DNA from 2 places in the Sulfitobacter sp. 1A13353 genome. Region 2 is predicted to be linked to the other one. Evidence: riboswitches for the same ligand, from Rfam matches in the RefSeq annotation. Region 2 holds a riboswitch; the other holds the start of a gene.
The links. A riboswitch is a leader RNA that binds a small molecule or an ion and turns the genes downstream of it on or off. The one in region 2 is predicted to bind cobalamin.
Positions count from the first base shown of each region.

Region 1 (11,056 bases), on a different contig from region 2:
GCCCAGCACCTTGAGCGGATCACCCTCCAGCGCCTTCATCCCGCCTTGGGGCATGGAGAAGGGGTTGTGTTCGAAGTCGATCTTGCCGGTCTCTTCGTCGCGCTCGTAAATCGGAAAATCCACGATCCATGCAAAGGCGAAACGCTCTTTGTCGGTGAGGTTCAACTCCTCGCCGATGACGTTACGCGCGCGGCCTGCGACGGCCTCGAAGCTCTTCGGCTTGCCGCCGAGGAAGAAGGCCGCATCGCCGACGCCCAGACCCAACTGCTGGCGGATCGCTTCGGTGCGCTCGGGCCCGATGTTCTTGGCCAGCGGGCCTGCCGCCTCCATTCCGTTGCCCTGATCGCGCCAGAAGATATAGCCCATGCCGGGCAACCCTTCTTTCTGCGCGAAGGCGTTCATGCGGTCGCAGAACTTTCGGCTGCCGCCTGTGGGCGCGGGAATGGCGCGGATTTCGGTGCCCTCTTGCTCAAGCAGCTTGGCAAAGATCGCGAAGCCGGAATCGCGGAAGTGCTCGCTCACCACCTGCATCTTGATCGGATTGCGCAGGTCGGGCTTGTCGGAGCCATACCACAGCGCGGCATCCTTATAGGAAATCTGCTCCCAAGTCTCGTCGACCTTCTTGCCGCCGCCGAACTCTTCGAAGATGCCTGCGATCACCGGCTGGATCGTGTCGAAGACGTCCTGCTGCGTGACAAAGGACATCTCCATGTCGAGCTGGTAAAAATCGGTGGGCGAGCGGTCGGCGCGCGGGTCTTCGTCGCGGAAGCAGGGCGCGATCTGGAAGTATTTGTCAAAGCCCGAGACCATGAGCAGCTGTTTGAACTGCTGCGGCGCCTGCGGCAGGGCGTAGAACTTGCCCGGATGCAGACGCGACGGCACGAGGAAGTCGCGCGCGCCCTCGGGGGAGGAGGCGGTGATGATCGGCGTCTGGAACTCGCGGAAGTTCTGATCCCACATGCGCTTGCGGATCGAGGCCACCACGTCAGAGCGCAGCGCCATGTTCTTTTGCATCTTCTCCCGGCGCAGGTCGAGGTAGCGATAGCGCAGACGCGTCTCCTCGGGGTATTCCTGATCGCCGAAGACCTGAAGCGGCAGTTCCGCGGCAGAACCCAAGATTTCGATGTCGCGCGCGTAGACTTCGATCTCGCCCGTGGGCAACTTGGGGTTCACAAGGCTCTCGTCCCGCGCCTTTACGGTGCCATCAATGCGCACGCACCATTCCGCACGGACCTTTTCCATCTCGGCGAAGGCCGGGCTGTCAGGGTCGCAGATGACCTGAGTGATCCCGTAATGGTCGCGCAGGTCCAAAAACAGCACACCGCCGTGGTCCCGCACCCGGTGCACCCAGCCGGACAGGCGCACGGTGTCACCCTTGTTCTCAAGGCTCAGATCGGCACAGGTATGGCTGCGATAGGCGTGCATGATGGTCCCTTCCTAGGGCTATTTCAGGTTTCGCGCAGGTACACCGTTTGACGGTCGGGAAGTCAAGACTTTGCTGCCACGCGCCCCCACAATAATAGGAGGTTTCCGCGCCTAAACCCCCATCCGGAGTCCTGCGCGATCCCGTTTTGAGGGGTCAGCTAGAGCGCAAGCGCATCCAAAAGCTGCTCTCGTTTCGCTTCGGACTTTGGGATCGATTGGGTGATCCGGCCACGCTGCATGACGTGGAAATGATCCGCGTTGTTATAGGCAAAATCGAAGTTCTGCTCGACCAGCACGATGGCCAACTCCCCCCGATCCCGCAGAAGCCGGATCGTGCGGCCAATCATCTGGATGATATTGGGCTGAATCCCCTCGGTGGGTTCGTCCAACAGCAGCACGCTGGGCCGCGCGATGAGTGCGCGGGCAATGGAAAGCTGCTGTTGTTGCCCGCCCGAAAGGTCGCCCCCGCGCCGGGTCTTCATCTCAGCGAGGACGGGGAAGAGATCGAAAATGTCGTCCGGGATCCTGCGCTCGGACTTGGGCAGGCAGGCAAAGCCCGTCTCAAGGTTCTCTTGCACAGGCATCAGTGGAAAAATCTCACGCCCCTGCGGCACATATCCGACGCCCGCCTTGGCCGAGAGTGCCGCACGTCCCGGCTGCAACTCCTCCCCATTAAGCCTGATCCGCCCGCCCGAAAAAGGGTGCCGCCCGGCGATGGCCTTCAGCAGGCTGGTCTTACCGACCCCGTTCGTGCCGGTCACGCAGGTCACCTGCCCCACGGGCGCGTTCAACGTGATTTCGTGCAGGATTTGGGATTGCCCGTATTTCAGGCTCAGGTTCTCAATCTCCAGCATCGGTGCGCCCCAAATAAACGTCAATTACAGTCTGATTGTTGGTCACATGATCCAGTGACCCTTCGGCGAGCACCGATCCTTCGTGCAATACGGTCACCTTGCAGTTCAGCCGCCGCACGAACTCCATATCATGCTCCACCACGATAACCGCGCGGGTCTCGGCCGCCCTCTTCAGGATGTCGGTGGTGTGCTCGCGCTCATGCGCGGTCATGCCCGCGGCGGGCTCATCCACCAGCAGCAGGCGCGGCGATTGCGCAAGCAGCATCCCGATCTCCAGCCATTGTTTTTGCCCGTGGCTCAACTCTCCGGCAGGGCGGAAGAGATGGGCGGTCAGGTTGATCTCATCGGCGATCTGTTCCAGCCGCGCCGCCCCCTCGGCACTCTTGCGATAGAACAAGACCGAGAAGGTGCCCCGCGGGTTCTTGAGCGCCATGGCAAGGTTTTCGCGCACGCTTTGCGCCTCGAAAACCGTGGGCTTTTGAAACTTCCGCCCGATCCCCAGCATGGCGATCTGGTTTTCCGACAGGCCGATGAGCGAGCGGCTGTCTTCGCCGAAACGAATATAGCCCTCATCCGGCTTCGTCTTGCCGGTGATGATATCCATGAAGGTGGTTTTGCCCGCCCCATTGGGGCCGATGACGGCGCGCAACTCCGGCTCCCCGATCTGGAGGCTGAGGTTCTTGATCGCCTGAAATCCGTCAAAGGATTTCGAGATTCCGGACATTTCCAAAAGAGAAGTCATGACTTGCGCACCAGTTTGTCAAAGAGGCCGCCGATGCCCTTGGGCGCAAACAGCGTGATAAGTACGAAGCTCAGGCCAAGCAGCACCAGCCACCAGTCGACCCAATGGATCGTATAGACCCCCAGATCGATGCTGGGCGCGCCGCCCCCCGTGAACCAACTGGACAGGAGCGAGACCACCGCCGCCCCGATGACCGCCCCGTAAAGCCGGCCTCGCCCGCCAATGGCGACCCAGACCGCGAGATAGATCGAGGCGATGGGCGCGATCTCAGCCGGGTTGATGATGCCCGCCTGAGGGTAATAGAGCGCGCCTGCGATGCCTGCGACGATGGCGGTGATGGTAAAGACGAAGAGCTTATAGCTTTCCACATGATAGCCGAGGAAGCGGACGCGCGATTCATCGTCGCGGATGGCTTGGATGATATTGCCCAGCTTGCTGTCGGTGATCCAAGCGAAGAACAGATAGCCCAATGCGAGCGCCAAGGCGGAGGCGAGGAAGAAGACGATGGACACCATGTCTTGCCCGCTGTCGGCGAAGCCGGGGATGTTTTGCAGGCCCGACAGGCCGTTGTTGCCCCGCAGCCCGCTGTCGTTCTGGAAGAGGTAAAGCGCCAGCGCCAGTGTCATCGCTTGGGTTAGGATCGACAGGTAGACCCCATTGACGCGGCTGCGGAACGCAAGCCAGCCAAAGATCAGCGCCAGCGCGCCGGGGATCAGCACGACGAAGGCCAATTGAATCCACAGACTGTCCGCAAAGGCCCAGATCAGCGGAAAGTCGGATGAGCCGACAACGCCGAAAATCTGGTTTCCGATGGCGTCCGATATCTCCTGCGGCGTGGGCGGGATGGTCTGACCGGCGAGGCTGTCGGCCACGATGATTTCGGTGCGCGCATACATGAGCCACATCCCGATGGCGTAGCCCCCGATCCCGAAAAAGGCGAAATGCCCAAGGCTGAGGATACCGCAATAGCCCCAGACCACATCCATCGCGATGGCCACGAGGCACAGGCAAAGGGTTTTGCCCAGCGTCTTGACGAAAGAGGTCGAGACAAGCCCGGTGCCCACCGCTTCGGACATCACCGTGACAAGGGCCGTGAACAGGCCCAGCGCGGCGAGGAAGTAGAGAACCGAAGGATTGCGCCCGATGAAGGAACTGCGTTGGCTGTGCGTCTGGGTCATGGCTCAATCCGCCGCTGCCCGGCCTTTGGGGGCGACAATGCCCTTGGGCCGGAATTGAATGAACAGGATGATGAAAAGGATCATGTAGGTCTGGGCCGCCAGCGTATTGGAGGGGTTCAACCACTCGATCCCCTTTTGCAGGAAACCGATCAGACCGGCGCCCGCCAGCGTGCCGAAGACCGACCCGACACCGCCCACCACGACGGTCATGAAGCTTTGCACGATGTAATTCGTGCCCATCTCGGAGGTGACCTGCGCATAAAGCCCGATGCCGACGCCCGCGACCCCGGCGATGCCGGAGCCCAGCCCGAAGGTCATCATGTTGATGCGGTCCGGGTTGATCCCCATTGAGGCCGCCATGCCGGGGTTCTGCGTCACCGCGCGCACCTCCAAGCCAAGGCGCGTACGCTTGAGAATATACAGCAGCAAGAACAGAAAGATCAGCGCCAGCACGAAAATGGCGATGCGGATGAAACTGATCTGAACCACATCCGAAATCACCAGCGCCCCGCGCAGCCATTCGGGCGATGTCAGCGGGCGGGCCTGCGTGCCAAAGATGTTCTTGGCGATCTGCTGCAGGGCGATCGAGATGCCGAAGGTCGCCAAGAGGGTTTCAAGCGGGCGATGGTAGAGATGGCGGATCACCAGCCGCTCCATCGCGACGCCCGCGCCAAAGGTCACGGCAAAGGCCAGCGGCAGCGCGATCAGAAGCGACATCGTGTAGTCGGGGATGACGAGTTGCACGACATAGCCCGTATAGGCGCCCATCATGATGAACTCGCCATGGGCCATATTGATGACCCCCATCTGCCCAAAGGTGATCGCGAGCCCAATCGCGGCGAGGAAATAGATCGAGGCCAGCGAAAGACCGTCGAGTGTCAAATCCAACGTCTGCGCCCAGCCAACCCGCGTTTCGACCGCGTCGAGCGTGGCGCGGGCCGCGTCGGTGATCGCGGCGTCCTCCTCTGCGTAGCGCTCATAGAAGACCGCGTTCTGCAGAGCGGTATCGATATCATCCTGCGTCACCAGAGGCGGCACGCTGCCTACCTCGGCAAGCGCGCGATAGGCATCCACCCGGCGCGCCGGGTCATCCAATTGCGCCAGAGGGACGCCGCCCACGCGGCCATCGACGATCTTGGCTTCCAGCGCCGCGCGTATCTCGCCGTGTGGCACGATCCCAGGGGCGAGGCCCGCCTCCACCAGCGTCTCATAGCTTGCTAAGGGTGCTGCCATTGGATCAAGAATGCGGGCGATGTTGCCCTCGGGCTGCTGTTCGGCCACGCCGGTCTTGGCCGAGAGGATCTGGCTCAGCACCGCCCGCGCTTCGAGGGAGGTGTCAGAGGAAAGGCTTTCAATCGCGCGAATGCGCTCATCAGCCGCCTGCCCAAAGCGCGCGGTCAGGAAATTGGCCAATTGCGCCTTCCGGGCGCGCAGGGCGGGATCATCCTCTCCATCAAGTGAGGCCACGAGCGGGCCAAGCTGGCTGGCATCGCTGCGGCGCGCGATGCTTTCAAGCGCGGCGCGGCGGCGCGCAGGATCGGGATCGGACAGTTGAAACTGCACCAAGGCCGTGCCGATGACCCGCCGCACGCCGCCATTGGGGCGCAATTGGCTGAACCCATCCGAGGGCGCAGTGGCCTCTTCGCCCGTATCTATGTCGCGCAGCGCGAGCGTATCATCCGCCTCGGCCCCAAAGTAGAACAGGCCCGAGGTATCGTCTTGCCAGACGTTCCGCTCGGCCCATTGCTCCAGAAAGGCTGGCACCTGCGGCAGGCCCGAGGCCACCAGATCGTCCAATAGGACACCGACCGATTTACGCGAGGGTTTGATCACCTCTGCTTCGTGGGTCTGCAAAAGGGACTGGAGGTCCTGAGCGGATGCAAAACCGACAGAGGCCAGCAAGCACATCAGGCTGAGCAGCATTCGAACCATGAGGTATGGGGCTTTCGGAGAGGGAGTGGTCAAAACGGATGCCGGGCACGGCTGAAAACGCGCCCGGCGCTTGGGTTCAGTAGTTCGAAGTCAACTGAACGCAGGTCTCGGTCTCTTTGTTGTACATGCCGCATTCGAGGTCTTTCCAGTCGGAGACCAGAACCGCCGATTCAGGCAGGAAATCCGTCCATGCATCGCCCGGCACTTCTTCGGTCTGGCTGATGATGTCGAATTGGCCGTCTTCGGTGATTTCACCGATCAACACAGGCTTGGCGAGGTGGTGATTGGGCAGCATGACAGCTGTCCCGCCGGTGAGGTTCGGGAATTCCTGCCCATACATCGCCACACGCACCGCATCCACATCGGTGGTGCCCGCTTCGGTGACCGCGTTTACCCACATGTTGAAGCCGATGTAATGCGCCTCCATCGGGTCATTGGTTACCCGGTCTTCGCCCATCGCCTCTTTCCAAGCGGCGACCCATTCGTCATTTTGCTCGGATTCAGCCGATTGGAAGTAGTTCCAAGCCGCGAGATGGCCCACGAGGTCAGCGGTATCGAGGCCCGAAAGCTCTTCTTCCCCGACCGAGAAGGCGACGACCGGAATGTCATCGGCAGAGATGCCCGCCGCGGCCAGTTCTTTGTAGAAGCCGATATTCGCATCGCCATTGATGGTTGAGATCACGCCCACCTGCGAGCCATCCGCGCCCAGTTCGACTACATCCGACACGATCGTGGACCAGTCGGAATGGCCGAAAGGCGTATAGTTGACGAAGATGTTCTCTTCGGGAATGCCCTTATCCAGCAGATATTGCTCAAGAATGTTGTTGGTGGTTCTGGGATAGACATAGTCAGTGCCCAGCAGCGCGAATTTCTCGACGCCCAGTTCCTCAAGGAAATAATCGGTGGCCGGAATCGCCTGCTGGTTCGGGGCCGCACCGGTGTAGAACACATTGCGCGAGCTTTCCTCGCCCTCATATTGGACGGGGTAGAACATCAGGCCGTTCAGCTCTTCCAGAACGGGCAGCGCGGATTTGCGCGAGACCGAGGTCCAAGAGCCAAAGATGACATCCACCTCCGAGACGGTGAGAAGCTCACGCGCCTTTTCTGCGAACAGCGGCCAGTCGGAAGCCGGGTCAACGACGACCGCTTCGATCTCACATCCCAGCAAGCCGCCCGCGGCGTTCTGCTGCGCGATCAAAAGCTCCATCGTGTCTTTCAATGTCGTCTCGGAAATGGCCATCGTCCCCGAGAGGGAGTGCAGCACGCCAACCTTGATCGGATCGTCGCAGGCTGCAGCGGCGGCTGAACCTGCGAGCAGAAGGGCAGCGGTCGCCGTGACTGTGCGTTTGGTGGAAAATTTCATGACGGTATCCCCGTTTGGTGTGCGGAAAAGCAAAGACGCGATGATGCCTCTTCCACACAGCGTTTATTGTTATCGCGCGCGGATGCCCCCTTGCCGGACAACTCCCTTGGCGCCGCCCCATAGCGAGGCCTCTGCAGCCTCAATTTCAGGGCGCGTTGGAACAAGCCCTAACCCAAGGTCGCTTTCTGCGGCGCAGCAACAACGCCCTTCGATTGGGCGGTTTGAGGTGGACCTGCCAAAATTTAGGCGCTGAGCGCATGGATTTGGCAAGCTCGGGGCACCGGCCTACGGGTTGCACCTCATATTGTGATGTTATAACGTTTCTGAAATAATCCATAGCAGAGCCCGCAAACCATGCCCGCCACCGACAAACGCATTCCCGTCACCCTGCTGACCGGCTTCCTCGGCGCGGGGAAAACCACGCTGCTCAATCACATCGTCGCAAGCGAAGAGGCTCCCAAAATCGCAGTCGTCGTGAATGAATTCGGCGAGGCCGGGCTTGACCACGATCTGATCGAAACCGCCGACGAAGAGGTCATTCTCATGCAATCGGGCTGTCTGTGCTGCTCGATCAGGGGGGATCTGTCGCGGACGCTGCAAGACCTCAAGCGCCGCAGGCAGACGTGGCGCGTGCAATTCGACCGCGTTGTGATCGAGACGACGGGGCTGGCCGATCCCGGCCCCATTCTCCAGACCTTTTTGGCCGATCCCTATCTGGCCCGCAAATTCCGCGTGGACGGGGTTGTGACGGTCGTCGATGCCGCGAATGGGCCGGACACGCTGGATCAGCAGTTCGAAGCCGTCTCGCAGGTGGCGATGGCCGATCTGCTGGTGCTCAGCAAATCCGACTTGGTGACCCAGCAAGCGCTTGCCGCCTTTGAAGGCAGGCTGCGCGACCTCAATCAAACGGCGCGCATCATCAAGGCCGAACGCGGGCTTATCCCGGTTGCATCGCTCTGGGGGCTCAGCGGTATGCGGCGGGCGGTTGATGCGAGCAACGTTATGGAATGGCTCACGCCCGTCGAAAAGTCCGATCCGCTTGACAACCTCTCGGGCTTCGCCGCGCCCACGGCATCCGCCCCCATGATGCAAACCCACCAACATGATGCGCGGATCGGGTCGGCCTCCATCGTTCTAGACGCACCGATCCCGGCCGAGGCTTTCGACCTTTGGCTCGACACGCTGGTCAGGCTGCGCGGGTCCGATCTTTTGCGGGTCAAAGGCATCGTGCATCTGGAAGACGTCCCCATCCCCTTTGTCTTTCACGGCGTGCAGCATCTTTTCGATCCGCCCGTCCCCCTGCGCGACTGGCCAAAGGACGACCGGCAGTCCCGCATTGTCGTCATCGCCCGCGATATGACCAACCCCGAACTGAACCGGAGCCTCGATATGCTACGCGCCCGGCGCGATGGGCCGGAGCGACAGGCGGGATAGCAGCTTGACCCGGCATGGCTCTTCGGCCACAGATCATGGCGATGGTTTCCAGCCGCCGCAGCGGCGTCTGGGATGAAAAGGGAATACGGTAAGGCAAGCAGCGCGCGCCGAAACCGTAACTGCCCCCGCAACTGTGAGCGGTGAGCGACCCCGGCAAAACCACTGAGCTTTAGGCTTGGGAAGGTTCGGGCGAGCGTCGATCCGCGAGTCAGGAGACCTGCCATCACCGGCACCGAGAGGGCCGTAATTGCAACTCAACCCAGACGGGGTGTCTGGTTAGGAGAACATGATGGCGACAGGGAAACTCCCTTGCTGTAGAACATGGCTGCTCGATCCCCCGCGCGATCGCGGAGGGCGACATGGATACGCATCAAAACCACAGGATTACGGTTTGCACCTCATGCAAACACAAGGGCAAGGATTGCCGGCCGGGCTTTGACCTAATCCAGAGGCTGAGCGCCGCAATCGCGGCAGCCGGCGCGGCGATCCCTGAGGGTTTCGAGATCGCGGGCGTGGCCTGTATGGCGGGCTGCGACCGCCCCTGCACGGTGGCCTATCACGCCAGCAAAAAGGCGACCTACCTCTTTGGCGACATCGACCCTGACGAAGACATCGACGACCTTGTGGCCTTCGCCCAGCGTTATGCCACATTGAATGACGGCTGGTGCTCTTCGCTGGACCGCCCCGGCAAACTGCGCAAATCCACCCTTGCGCGGGTGCCCGCGGCGATGATCGAGCTGAAACCCAGCCACCTGCGCGTCTCATGAGAGCCGCCGACCTTGCAGTAAAGGATGTAAGCTGGGCGCCGGGAAAATCGGGCCAGCCGGTTCTGCACCCTACGTCCTTTACCGTCGCAGCGGGCGGCGTTCTGGGCGTGTTGGGGCCGAATGGCGCGGGCAAATCCACCCTTTTACGTCTGCTCTACCGTTTTCAACCGCCCCAAACGGGATCGATCCATGTGGGCGGGCAGGATATTTGGTCCCTCTCCGCCCGTGCCGCCGCGCGGCGCATCGCCGCTGTCTTGCAAGAACAGACGCCGTCCTTTGGGCTGACGGTCTTGGAGATCGTCCGCCTTGGCCGCACGCCTCATCGCGCGGCGTTTTCGTCATCCAGCCGCAAGGACGAGCAGATCATCGACCGCGTCTTGGACCGGCTCAGCCTGCACCCCCTCGCCCACCGCGATGTCGGCACCCTTTCGGGCGGGGAAAGGCAGCGCGTCATGGTCGCCCGCGCCTTGGCGCAGGAGCCGCAGGTCTTGGTCCTGGATGAGCCGACCAACCACCTCGATATACGCCACCAGCTTGAAATCGTGTCCCTGATCCGCGGATTGAACATGACCATCGTCGTCTCGCTTCATGATCTCAATATGGCCGATGGCATCTGTGACGAGGTGCTGGTGCTGAAAGACGGCTATCCGCAGGGCTTCGGCCCGCCAAATACGGTTCTGACCGATGATCTCGTCTCAAGAACATTTCGCGTCGACGCGCAGCGCGAGCGGCTCACCCCCAGCGGCGCGGCGCATTTCTCTTTTGCCCTTCCAGATTGAAACGGAAAACTCTTATGAAACTTACTCTCACCACTCTCGCCGCCCTGATGATCGCCGGATCGGCCTTCGCCCAGACCACCGTGCAAAGCTGCGACCGCGAAGTCACCTTCGATCACCCACCCCAAGCCGCGGTCGCCAATGACGTGAACCTGCTTGAGATGATGCTGGTGCTCGGCCTCGCAGACCGCATGGTGGGCTATACCGGCATCTCGGGCTGGAACAAACTGGACCAAGAGATGACCGCAGGTGTCGCAGCGCTGCCGGAACTGTCGTCGAAATACCCCTCGCGGGAGGTGCTGATCGGGGCGGATGCAGACTTCTTCTTTGCCGGTTGGAACTACGGCATGAAGGTCGGCGGCGAAGTGACGCCAGAAACGCTCGCCCCCTTCGGCATTCAAGTCTATGAACTCACCGAAAGCTGCATCCATATCGGTCAAAAAGCCCCATCCTCGATGGAGGATATGTATAACGACATGCGCAATCTCGGCACGATCTTCGACGTCTCGGATCGCGCGGAAAGTTTGATCGAAGGCTACCAAGCTGAACTCGACGCATTCCTAGCGGCGCTGCCCCCGCTTGAGA
Region 1 is NZ_JBIFFS010000003.1:1,989-13,044, reverse strand. It holds gene aspS (aspartate--tRNA ligase) at 1-1,425, opposite strand, end outside; gene urtE (urea ABC transporter ATP-binding subunit UrtE) at 1,584-2,279, opposite strand; gene urtD (urea ABC transporter ATP-binding protein UrtD) at 2,266-3,021, opposite strand; gene urtC (urea ABC transporter permease subunit UrtC) at 3,018-4,199, opposite strand; gene urtB (urea ABC transporter permease subunit UrtB) at 4,203-6,131, opposite strand; gene urtA (urea ABC transporter substrate-binding protein) at 6,208-7,494, opposite strand; gene ACGYLO_RS07380 (GTP-binding protein) at 7,849-8,928, shown strand; cobalamin riboswitch at 8,954-9,168, shown strand; gene ACGYLO_RS07375 (DUF1636 domain-containing protein) at 9,288-9,695, shown strand; gene ACGYLO_RS07370 (ABC transporter ATP-binding protein) at 9,692-10,474, shown strand; gene ACGYLO_RS07365 (ABC transporter substrate-binding protein) at 10,489-11,056, shown strand, end outside.
Region 1: it holds a riboswitch for cobalamin, as region 2 does, so the genes downstream of both, ACGYLO_RS07375 (DUF1636 domain-containing protein) here and ACGYLO_RS02555 (CbtB-domain containing protein) in region 2, are expected to answer to the same signal.

Region 2 (11,056 bases):
TTCCACCCTGCTGGCCAAGGCGTTCACCGCCGCCACGGTGATCGCCGAACCGCCCAAACGCCCCTGCACGATCATCGAGGGCACCGGCAGGTCCTGCATCAAAGCCTCTTTCGATTCCGCCGCGCCGATGAAGCCCACCGGACAGCCGATGATCGCCGCCGGGCGCGGGCAATCGGGGTCTTCGAGCATGTTGAGCAGGTGAAACAGCGCCGTGGGCGCATTGCCGATGGCCACCACGGCACCTTGCAGATGGGGCCGCCACAGTTCCAGCGCGGCGGCAGAGCGGGTGTTGCTCATCTTCGCGGCCAAATCCGGCACCGAGGGGTCGCGCAGGGTGCAGATCACCTCATTCTCGCGCGGCAGCCGTTTGCGGGTGATGCCTTCGCTGACCATATAGGCGTCGCAGAGGATCGGCGCACCGTCTTCCAGCGCCGCCCGCGCGGCCACGGCCATGCCTTCGGAAAAGCGGATGTGTTCCTCCAGTCCCACCATGCCCGCGGCGTGGATCATGCGCACGGCGACGATCTCTTCCTCGGGGGTGAACCGCGCCAGCGCCGCTTCGGCGCGGATGGTGGCAAAGGACTGGCGGTAAATCTCGGCACCGTCGGTGATATAGCTATGGGGCATCGGCGGACTTTCTAAGGTGAGAGGCGATGGCGGCGGGGGTCAGCCCGCGCAGATCAGGCGGGGCATCGGCGCGGCCATCGTGGATGAGGTCATAGCGCGCTGGCGCGGTGGCGGTCAGGGTGAGGTCGGTAGCGCGCGGCGCGGCGCAGCCCTTGGCACAGCCCGAGACGTGCAGGCGTTGACCCTTTGGCACCACGGCGGCAAGGCGGCGGGCCAGCGCGCGCGTCTCGCCCCGGCTCTGTGCGCAGCCCGGCGCACCGATACAGGCAATGACGCGCAGCAACGGGTCATCGGCGGCGGTGATAAGACCGGACAGATCAGGCAACCGCGTGGCACCTTCGATCAGCATCCTCCGCCACGGGGTCAGGCGCAGCGGGCCAAGCTCGGCGAGCGCGGCAAGCGTCTCGGCCTCCATCTGCCCGAAAGCACAGGCAGCAAGCGCCCCCGCCGGATAGGCACCGAGGGCGGGTGTGCCCTGCCCTGTCTGCCGTGGATGGTCGAAACCGGCGGGAAGCGGTGCCCCCGTGGCCGTGGCGCGCGCAGCGCGGGTCACCCCCTGCGCGCGCACCCATTCGGCAAGCGCGATGGCCTCGGCCACCGCAGTCGCGCGGGTTACGGGTTTGCCCCGCGGCGCCCCTTCGATGCAGAGTAGCAGTTGCCCCTTCGCCGACCGCTCGAAACGGATGTCGGCGGGATCGGCCTGCAACACCGGCTGCGGCCCCGCATCGACCGCATAGCCGAATTTGGCGGAGACATCCGGCAGCGCATGGGACTGCGCGGCGGATGAGAGGGCATGGCTCAGGAATTCGGTATCATCGCCCGCCTGCCAAAAGGGGCTGACCATGATGTTGCGCCGTCGCTCCGTCCGCTCATCCACATCGATCAGCGCCAGCGCGCGCAGCGCCTCGATCAGCCCTTCATGCCGCGCGGGATCGACGCCGCGCAGTTGCAGATTGCCCCGGTTCGACAGGTCGAGCATGCCATTGCCATAGCGCGCGGCCAGCCCTGCCACGCCGCGGGCTTGGGCCGGGGTCAAGCGCCCCTGCGGCACCCGCAGACGCACCACCAGCCCATCGCCCGAGAGCATCGGGCGCAACGCACCGGGGCACCAGCCCTTGATCGCCGGGGCCGCGCTCACGTCACCCCGTCCAACGTGGCCGAGATCGAGTTGCGGCGGGTCAGCCAGAGGCCGGACTCGCGCAGCGCCGCAAAACGGTCGCGCATGGCTTGCAAGGCCGCGGGGTTCTCGGCCTCCATGAAGGCCACGAGATCTTCGCGCCCCAGCGTGGCGTCGAAATAAAGGTCGAAGAGATGCGCAGGCACCTCGCGCGTCAGATGCGCAAAGGCAGCAAGGTTGTCGAGCGTCGCGGCCACCTCTGCCGCGCCGCGGAAACCATGGCGCATCATGCCGCTGGCCCAATTGGGATTGGCCGCACGGGCGCGGACGACGCGGGCGATCTCTTCGGGCATGGAGCGCGCGCGGGGGCTGCCTGCACGGGTGTGGTCAAGGTGGTACATCGCCGGTTTCTGCGCGCCCAGATGCGCCATCGCGGCGGCAAAGCCGCCTTCGTGGCTGGCATAGTCCGAGGCGAGCAGGATATCGCTTTCGGCCAAGTCCTGCACATGAGCAAAGCCATCGGCGCGCTGCAACTGCGCCTCCAGCGCGGCGCGGTCCTGATGCGCCTCGCCTTGGGCATTGATCGCCCATTCCGACCCCGCAAGCCACGCCTCGCCCGCCGCGGCGCGACCCGCGTCGGAATAGTCTTGCAAGGCTGCTTCCATATTCACGCCGTAAAGGCCCGGTTTGGGGCCAAAAACGCGCGGCGTGCGGGTGAGGTAGGGGTTCATATCCGGCGCTTCTTCGCGTTCGGCCAATGCCGCCGCCCCGGCTTCGAAAAGCTGCGCGAGGCCGGGAAAGACATCGCGGAACAGGCCCGAGATGCGAAGGGTCACGTCGATGCGCGGACGGTCCAGCAGGGTCAGCGGGATCACCTCGAAACCCGACACCCGTTCACTGCCCTCATCCCATTTCGGCGCGATCCCGGCGAGATGCATCGCCATGGCGACCTCTTCGCCCGCCGTGCGCATGGTGGCCGAGCCCCAAAGGTCGATCACCAGCCCGCGCGGCCAGTCGCCATTGTCTTGCAGATGCCGCCTGAGCAGTTCCTCGGCCAGTTTCACCCCCTGCGCATGGGCGGCCCGGCTGGGCACCCCGCGCGGATCGACGGCATAGAGGTTGCGCCCCGTGGGCAGCACATCCGACCGCCCGCGATAGGGCGAGCCGGAGGGCCCGGAGGTGACGCGCCGCCCCGCCAGTGCGGTCAGCAGCCCGTCCCATTCGCCCGCCCCCGCGCCGAAGACGTGCAAACCATCGCCGTATTGGCTTTCCTTGATGTCGCAAACGAAGGCGTCGATCCGGGTTAGCGCCTCGGCCGAGGAACTGGCGGCGTCGAGGCCGAGGTCATCTTCCACCCCCGCCGCCTGCGCCTCGGCCCGGATCGTGTCGACCAGCCGGTCGCGGCGCGCGGGGTCGAGCCCGTCGGCAGTGGAATATTCGTCCAGCAGCCGTTCCAGCCGCAACAGCCCATCGGGCGTTTCACTGTCTTTCAGCGGGGGCGGCAGATGGCCGAGCGTCACCGCCCCGATGCGCCGCTTGGCCTGTGCCGCTTCGCCGGGATCGTTAACGATGAAGGGGTAGATCACCGGCAGATCACCGGTCAGCGCCTCGGGCCAGCAATCGCCCGAAAGGGCCACCGCCTTGCCCGGCAGCCACTCCAGCGTGCCATGCGCGCCGATATGCACCAGCGCATGATGCCCCTGCGCCCGCAGCCAGAGGTAGAAGGCCACATAGGAATGCCGCGGCGTGCGGGCGAGGTCGTGATAGCTGTCTTCGCGGTCTTGCAGATCGCCCCGCTCGGGTTGCAGCGCGACCAGCGCGTTGCCGCAGGTTTGCGCGGCGAAGTGGAAGGCGCCGTCCTGAGCCAGCGGATCGTCCTCCGCCGCGCCCCAAGCCTGCGCCAGATCATCACGCAACGCCTGCGGCAAAGTTGCCAGCGCCACCTCATAGTCGGCAAGGGGCCAAGTGATGCGCGCTTCGGTCAGGCTGCGGCCAAAGCCGATCTGAGGCGTGACGCCATAGCCTTCGCCCGCCAAACGCATCAGCATGTCTTCGACACTGGCCAGCGCGTCGAGCCCGACCGCATGGGCCAGCTGATCGTCCCGCCCCGGATAGGTCGAGAGCACCAGTGCCAGCTTGCGCGTGGCCGCCGGGGTCTGCGCCAGCCGATGCCAGCCCAGCACGCGGGCGACGACAGCCTCGATCCGCGCCTCTTCGGCGCGGTGGGCAAAGCGGGAATATTGCAGATCGGGGTCGCGCTTTCCGGGGCTCTTGAAGCTGACGACGCCACCGAAGATGCGGCCATCGACCTCGGGCAGGACCACATGCATCGCCAGATCGGCGGGGGAAAGGCCGCGCTCGCTTTCGTCCCAGTCGCGCCGCCGGGCGGTGGAGAGGGCCACCTGAAACACCGGGCAGCCCGGCGCGTCGAGCGGGGAGGTGCCATCATCCCCGCGCCCCGAAAAGGCGGTGGCGTTGACGATGGCCACGGGTTTCATCGCCGCCAAGGCATCGTCCAGAAAGCCCCGCGCAGGATCGGATTTGAGCGAGGGTACGAAAAGCCCGATGGCGTTCAGCCCCGCCGCCCGCAACGCCCGGATCAGCGCGTCGACGGGCGCGGTATCGGCGGCCAGAAGATAGCTGCGGTAAAAGGTAACCGCGACAGTCTCCCCCGCCGCGTCGGCGAGGGGGAGCACCCCTTGATCGGGGTCGTAATAGCCGCAATCGGGCACCGTTTTCGTGCCCATGACCGGCCCGGCGTAAAAGCCCGCCGCCAGCGCCATCTGCGCCAGCGCGGCCTGCGCCGCCACCGGCCCGCCCGCATCACAAAGATGCGCAAGACGGCGCAGCGTGGAAACCGGCAAAGTCGAATGCGCGTCGAGCCCCGGATCCTCGCGCCCATCGGCCGGCAAGACGGCCAGCGCGATATCATGGCGGCGGGCGAAGTCTTGGACCTGCATGATGCCGTAGGGCCAGTAATTCTCCCCCCCGATGAGGCGGATCAAAATGCCCTTGGCCCCGGTCAGCGTCTGTTCGATATAGTTGTCGACCGAGGCCGGGTGCCGCAGCGCCACGAGGTTGCACAGCCGCAGCGAGGGCAGCTTGCCCTCCTTGCCGCCGCCGCGATGCCAGCCTGCCGCGAAAGCGCCGAGGTCACTGTCGGAAAACGACAGCACCACCAGATCGGCGGGGGTTTGCCCCGGATCATAGGGGGTGTCGGTATCCTCCAACCCGTGGCTTTCGCGAAAGACGACATGCATGGGCGGTCAGGCTCCCAAAGTCTCGCGGATTTTGGCAAGGTCGATGTCGTCATGCTCGGCGATCACCACCAGATGCCCGGCGCGCGTGTCGCTGCCCCAAGGGCGGTCGAACTGCTGGCGCACCCGCGCGCCCACGGCCTGCACCAACAGGCGCATCGGTTTACCCTCGACCGCGACATAGCCCTTCACGCGCAGGATGTTCTGCTCGCGCGCGAGCCGTTCGATCGAGGCCACCAGCGCATCGACATCCGACACTTCCGGCATCGGGATCACCACGGTTTCGAAATCGTCATGCTCGTGATCGTCGTGGCCGTCATGATGCGAAGGGCGCGCGGCGAGGTCGTCTTCGGCGGCGGCGTTGAGGCCCAGCACGACCTTGGGGTCGATCACGCCTTCGGTCATCTCAAGGATCGGAATCTCACGCGGGCTTTCCTCTTCGATCACCTTGCGGGCTTTGGCGAGGCCATCGGGACCGGCCAGATCGGCCTTGGACATCAGCACGATATCGGCGCAGGAAATCTGATCTTCGAACACTTCGGAGAGCGGCGTTTCGTGGTCGAGGCTGTCGTCGGCCAGACGCTGCGCGTCCACGGCGGCGACATCGGCGGCGAAAGTGCCAGCGGCCACGGCCTCGGCATCGGCCAGCGCGATGACGCCGTCGACGGTGATCTTGGACCGGATCGCGGGCCAGTCGAAGGCCTTGAGCAGCGGTTTTGGCAGGGCCAGCCCAGAGGTTTCGATCAGGATGTGATCGGGGCGCGTCGGCAGGGCCATCAACGCTTCGATGGTGGGGATGAAATCATCGGCCACGGTGCAACAGATGCAGCCATTGGCCAGCTCGACGATATTCTCCGCCGGGCAGTCGTCGATGGCGCAGGATTTCAGGATGTCCCCATCCACCCCCACGGTGCCGAACTCATTGACCAGAACCGCAAGGCGGCGCCCGCCTGCATTGGTCATCAAATGGCGGATGAGCGTGGTTTTACCAGCGCCGAGAAAGCCGGTGATGACGGTAACGGGAATTTTGGCGAGATCGCTCATGCGGTAGGCTCCTGCGGCAGGGTCAAAGGGGGGATACGCGCAAGGCTTTGCTTGCGAAAGATGACCGGGCGTTCGCGCCATGGCACCAGCCCGTCTTGGGTGGCGGCATAGGCGGCGGCTCCGGCAAGGATGTCGGCGGCGTCTTCCTTGGTCAAGCGGCCATAGACATAGGACCATTTGCCCGGCGCAGACAGCGCCACGGCGGCCCCCTGCGAACAGGCGGAAAGACATTGCACTGGCACGATGGTCACGCCCTCTGGCGCGCCTGCGGCGTCGAGGGCGGCATGAAGCTGCGCACCGGGGCGCGGGGCGTCTTCCTCCAGCACCTCGCCTGCGCGGCAGGTCCTGCAGACATGTAGGGTTGCGCTCATTGATCTTGTCCCATCGAGTTATGCGTGCCGGGTATGCGCTCCGGCCCGCCATGAAAAGGGGAGGCGGTGCGATTATTCAACTGTCAGCACCTCGCGGGCTGTAATCGGCGCGCCGTTCACCGCCAAGGGGCGGTGGTCGTTGGCGTTAAGCGTGACCTCTACCGTGACCTCGCCCTTGGGCAGGTCAGCCAGATGCAGCCACGGGCCATAAAGCCGCCCGATCTTGGCACCGTTGACATAGACATGGGCATGGCCCTCGCCCGGTTGATTTTCGCCGCTGGCGTTCTGGGGGGCAAAGGCGAAGCCTTCGGTCTCAACAAAAAGGTTATGGCCTGACATCGGGTCGGGGGTCACGCGGATTGCAAGGCTGGGGGCCTCTTCGGCGGCCAGCGCGATGGGCTGGCCATGCATGCGCGCGTGATCCGCGCCACCGTGATCCATGGCCACATGCCCGCCGCCGCCATGGGCGGCAGGGTCGCCGTGGTCATGGCCGTCGAAGGTCACACCGTTGCTTGCGGCGATGGCAAAACCGATGCCACCGCCAAAGACCAATCCAATGGCGAAAAGCGCCAGTGATCTGTCCATTTCGACCTCCCTCAGGCGCTCTGCGCGCCTTCACGTTGCCAAAAGAACCCGGCGAAACTGCCCAGCAACACCCATGCGGCCAAGCCGATGCCAAGCGCACGCGCGGCGAAGAGCGCGCCGATCTCTGTCGGTACCGGGCCGCTGAAGCTTTCGGGTTCGGGTGCGCCGACGACATGGGGGGCCATCAGCAGAACCGCCGCGCCGATCCACGCGCCCCAGCCTTTGCCGAAGGCGAGCAGCCAAAGCGCTACCAACGCTGCCGCTGCGGTGGCGAACCACCAGATCTGCCGCGCAGTGATGTCTGCGGCGGCGACGCCGGGCACTTCGGGCGCAAGGCTGAACCCCGGCGCGAGGTGGAAGGCCACGAAACCGGCGACACCCCAAAGGATGCCCCAGCGGCCATCGATTACCGCGCCGCGCTCTTCGCCAAGGCTCATCGCGGCCAGAAGGATCAGCGCATAGGCGGTATAGGTCAGCATGGTGAAGATCAGGCTCAACCCATCGCGGACGGCATCGAAACCGGGCAAATCGGGGTGCGCGCTGACGGGGTCGGCCCCGAAATGCACCAGCGCGCCGGTCTCATAAAGCTCGGCGTGAAGCAGCACGGGCTGCACGAAATAGAGTTGCAGCAGGCCGGTCAACAGGCCGGCAGAGGCCCCGGCAAACAGGGCGGAAGTCAGAAAACGTGAAAACATCGCAATGATCCTTAGATGCGAAATGATACTCAGCGCCGCGCGAAACGCGGGCCGAGCCATCAGCCAGCCTCAAGATGTGCCAAAGCCCTCCCGACGCAGCGAACGGCGGGCGCGGGCAAAACAGCGAAAGGCAGGCATTGATAAATGGCAGAATCACAGACAGCCGGACTGCGGCATGGCAGCCCGGACCCCAGTGATACCGAACGCGGCGCTTAGTGGCAGGGAAAGCCTGTCGCGTGGCGCACGTCATGGGCGGCATCATGCAGTGCTGCGGCCTGCACATGGCCGGTCAGCGCCATCAGAGCCACACCCAATACGGCGGCAAACAGCGCCGGTACGAGTTTGCTGCGCGTGGCACCGGCGGTCTTAATCATCGTCGTCATCTTCAATCTCCTTACCGTCACACCCGACGGGATCTAGCGTTTCATTTGCCTGGCAGGTCTCCTGGCTCGCGGGTCGTGGCCTTTGCCCGCCTTCCCCGTCCGAAAGGACAAGTGGCACGAGGGGCATTGGCTTACCGCTTACAGTCGCGGGGGCGGCTTCGGCTTCAGGGTCGGGCGACCCCTTACTGAATTCCCTTTTCGGTCCCACACTCGAAGGCGCTTTTCGGGACACCAAGCGCCCTCAATTACGCATTTTAGGCCCTTCCTGACAAGCCGCATTTATCGAACCTCGCGGAACCGTATGGCGCATACAGCATTTAGTAGATAAATATGGCCCAACCCCCAGTATGCGGGTTGACCCAAAAGCCACGTGCAGGGCACATTGACGGCCAGTTTTGATCAAAGGGCGGGAATTCATGAACGACAACACGGTCTCCGCCGCTCGGCAGACCCTGACCGAAGACGTTCTAGGCAAGGTCGTGCGCTATGCCCGCCTGCCGCTGTGCATCACCGACCCGACCCTGCCGGACAACCCCATCGTCTATGTGAATGACGCTTTCACCGATCTGACCGGCTATGGCTTGGATGAGATCGTGGGCCAGAACTGCCGCTTCCTGCAAGGCCCGGAAACCACGCGCGAAAGCGTCGATGCGGTGCGCGAAATCCTACTGGCGCGCCGGGTCGACACGGTTGAGATCGTGAACTACCGCAAGGATGGCAGCCGCTTCCTGAACGCCCTGCAACTGGGGCCGATCAATGACGAAGATGGCAATCTGATCTACTTCTTCGGCTCGCAACTCGACGTTTCCGAACGCCGCCGGGCGGAGCGGGAGCACCGGCAATTGGCCGATGACGAATTGCTGCACCGGCTGCGCAATATCGTCAACGTCATGACCGCCATGGTCCGCCTGACCGCCCGTGAGGAGCCGAGCCCCGCGGCCTTTGCCGACAAGGTGATCGAGCGGCTGGCCGCCTTGGGCGCGGCGCATTTCGACACGATTGGCCGCAGCGACCAGCATGAGGTGGATTTCGAGACGCTGATGGGGCCGATCATGCGGGCCTATACCTCGGCCACCGAGGATCAGATCAACCTCACCGGGGCGAATCCGCTGATCTCGCACCGCCTCGTTTCCCCCCTGACGCTGGCCTTGCACGAGCTGGCGACGAATGCGGTGAAACACGGCTCGCTCAGTTCCGATACCGGGCGGGTATCGCTCGATATCACCATCCTTCAGGAGCCTGCCCGCCTGCGGTTTGTCTGGCGCGAAACAGGCGGGCCGGAGGTCATCAAGTCTCCGCGCAACAGCGGCTCGCGGATCATCCAGTCCTTGACCCGCGCGGTCGGTGGCACCCTGCACTACGATTGGCAGCCCGAAGGGTTGATTGCCACGGCGGAGTTCCCCGTGGCCGCCCTTGGCGAAGGCTGACCGTCAGACGATCACCTGCTGCGCGGCCTGCTCTCCGACCCCGAAAACACGCTTGTAACGCGCGATCTCATCCACCGGACCCATCGCCTTGTTGGGGTTGTCCGACAGTTTGACCGTGGGCCGCCCGTTGGCGCTGACCGCTTTGCAGACCAGACTAAAGGGTGCCAGCGCATCATTCGGCACCAGCCCGCGGAAGTCATTGGTCAACAGCGTCCCCCAACCGAAAGAGACCTTGGCCTTGCCCGCAAACTGCGCGTGCAACTCCTTGATCTTGTCCACATCCAGCCCATCGCTGAAGATCACTCGCTTGGTCGTCGGGTCCTCGCCGCGGGCGCGCCACCAGTCAATGGCCGTCTGCGCCGCCGTGGCCGGATCGCCGCTGTCGACGCGGATGCCGGTCCAGCCCGCCAGCCAATCCGGCGCGTGATCGAGAAAGCCCTTAGTGCCGTAGGTATCGGGCAAGATGATCCGCAGGTTACCTTCGTGCTCGTCATGCCAATCCGACAGCACATCATAGGGCGCGCGGGCAAGCTCCGCGTCATCTTCGGCTAAAGCCGCATAGACCATGGGCAACTCATGCGCGTTGGTGCCAATCGCCTCAAGCTCGCGCATCATGGCGATGCGACAGTTGGAGGTGCCGGTGAAAGCATCGCCCAGCCCCTCATGCATCGCCTGCACGCACCAATCCTGCCAGAGATAGGAATGCCGCCGCCGCGTGCCGAAATCAGCGATCGAGAGGTTATCCACCTCGCGCAGCGCTTCGATCTTTTCCCAGACGCGGGTCATCGCGCGCGCGTAAAGCACCTGAAGCTCGAACTTGCCCATCGGGTCCAGCGCTGCACGGCTGCGCAGCTCCATCAACACCGCCAGCGCGGGAATTTCCCAAAGCATGACCTCATGCCACTTGCCCTCAAAGGTCAGCTCATACTGATCGCCCTTCCGCTCCAGATGATAGGGCGGCAGGCGCATGCCTTCGAACCACTCCATGAAATCGGGGCGGAACATCTGGCGTTTGCCGTAGAAGGTATTGCCGCGCAGCCATGTGCTCTCCCCCCGGCTGAGGCTGAGAGAGCGGATGTGATCGAGTTGCTCGCGCAACTCCCCCTCGTCGATCAGCTTGGCCAGCGGGATATGGGTGGAGCGGTTGATCAGGCTAAAGGTGACCTGCGTGTCCGGCTTGTTGCGAAACACCGATTGGCACATCAAGAGCTTGTAGAAATCCGTGTCGATCAGCGACCGCACGATGGGGTCGATTTTCCACTTGTGGTTATAGACGCGGGTGGCGATGTCGACCATGGGAGGTTCCTTATTGCGTGCCCCTTCATGCCAAGGGGGCGGACAGATGGGCAAGGGGAAAGCGGCGGATCAGGCCAGCGTCACCCCCGCCGCGCGCATGCCTTCGCGGGCTTTGGCAAGCGATCCGTCCAGATCAATCGCGCGGCACAGGTCTTCGCGCACATCGACCTTGAACCCCAGCTTCGCCGCGTCCACCGCCGAGAAGTTCACGCAGAAATCCAGCGCCAGCCCCACCATGGTCAGCCGCTCGATCC
Region 2 is NZ_JBIFFS010000001.1:524,256-535,311, reverse strand. It holds gene ACGYLO_RS02590 (precorrin-8X methylmutase) at 1-627, opposite strand, end outside; gene cobG (precorrin-3B synthase) at 617-1,765, opposite strand; gene cobN (cobaltochelatase subunit CobN) at 1,762-5,004, opposite strand; gene cobW (cobalamin biosynthesis protein CobW) at 5,011-6,045, opposite strand; gene ACGYLO_RS02570 (DUF1636 domain-containing protein) at 6,042-6,416, opposite strand; gene ACGYLO_RS02565 (hypothetical protein) at 6,489-7,001, opposite strand; gene ACGYLO_RS02560 (CbtA family protein) at 7,013-7,696, opposite strand; gene ACGYLO_RS02555 (CbtB-domain containing protein) at 7,909-8,079, opposite strand; cobalamin riboswitch at 8,113-8,330, opposite strand; gene ACGYLO_RS02550 (PAS domain-containing protein) at 8,496-9,506, shown strand; gene pncB (nicotinate phosphoribosyltransferase) at 9,510-10,802, opposite strand; gene pncA (bifunctional nicotinamidase/pyrazinamidase) at 10,872-11,056, opposite strand, start outside.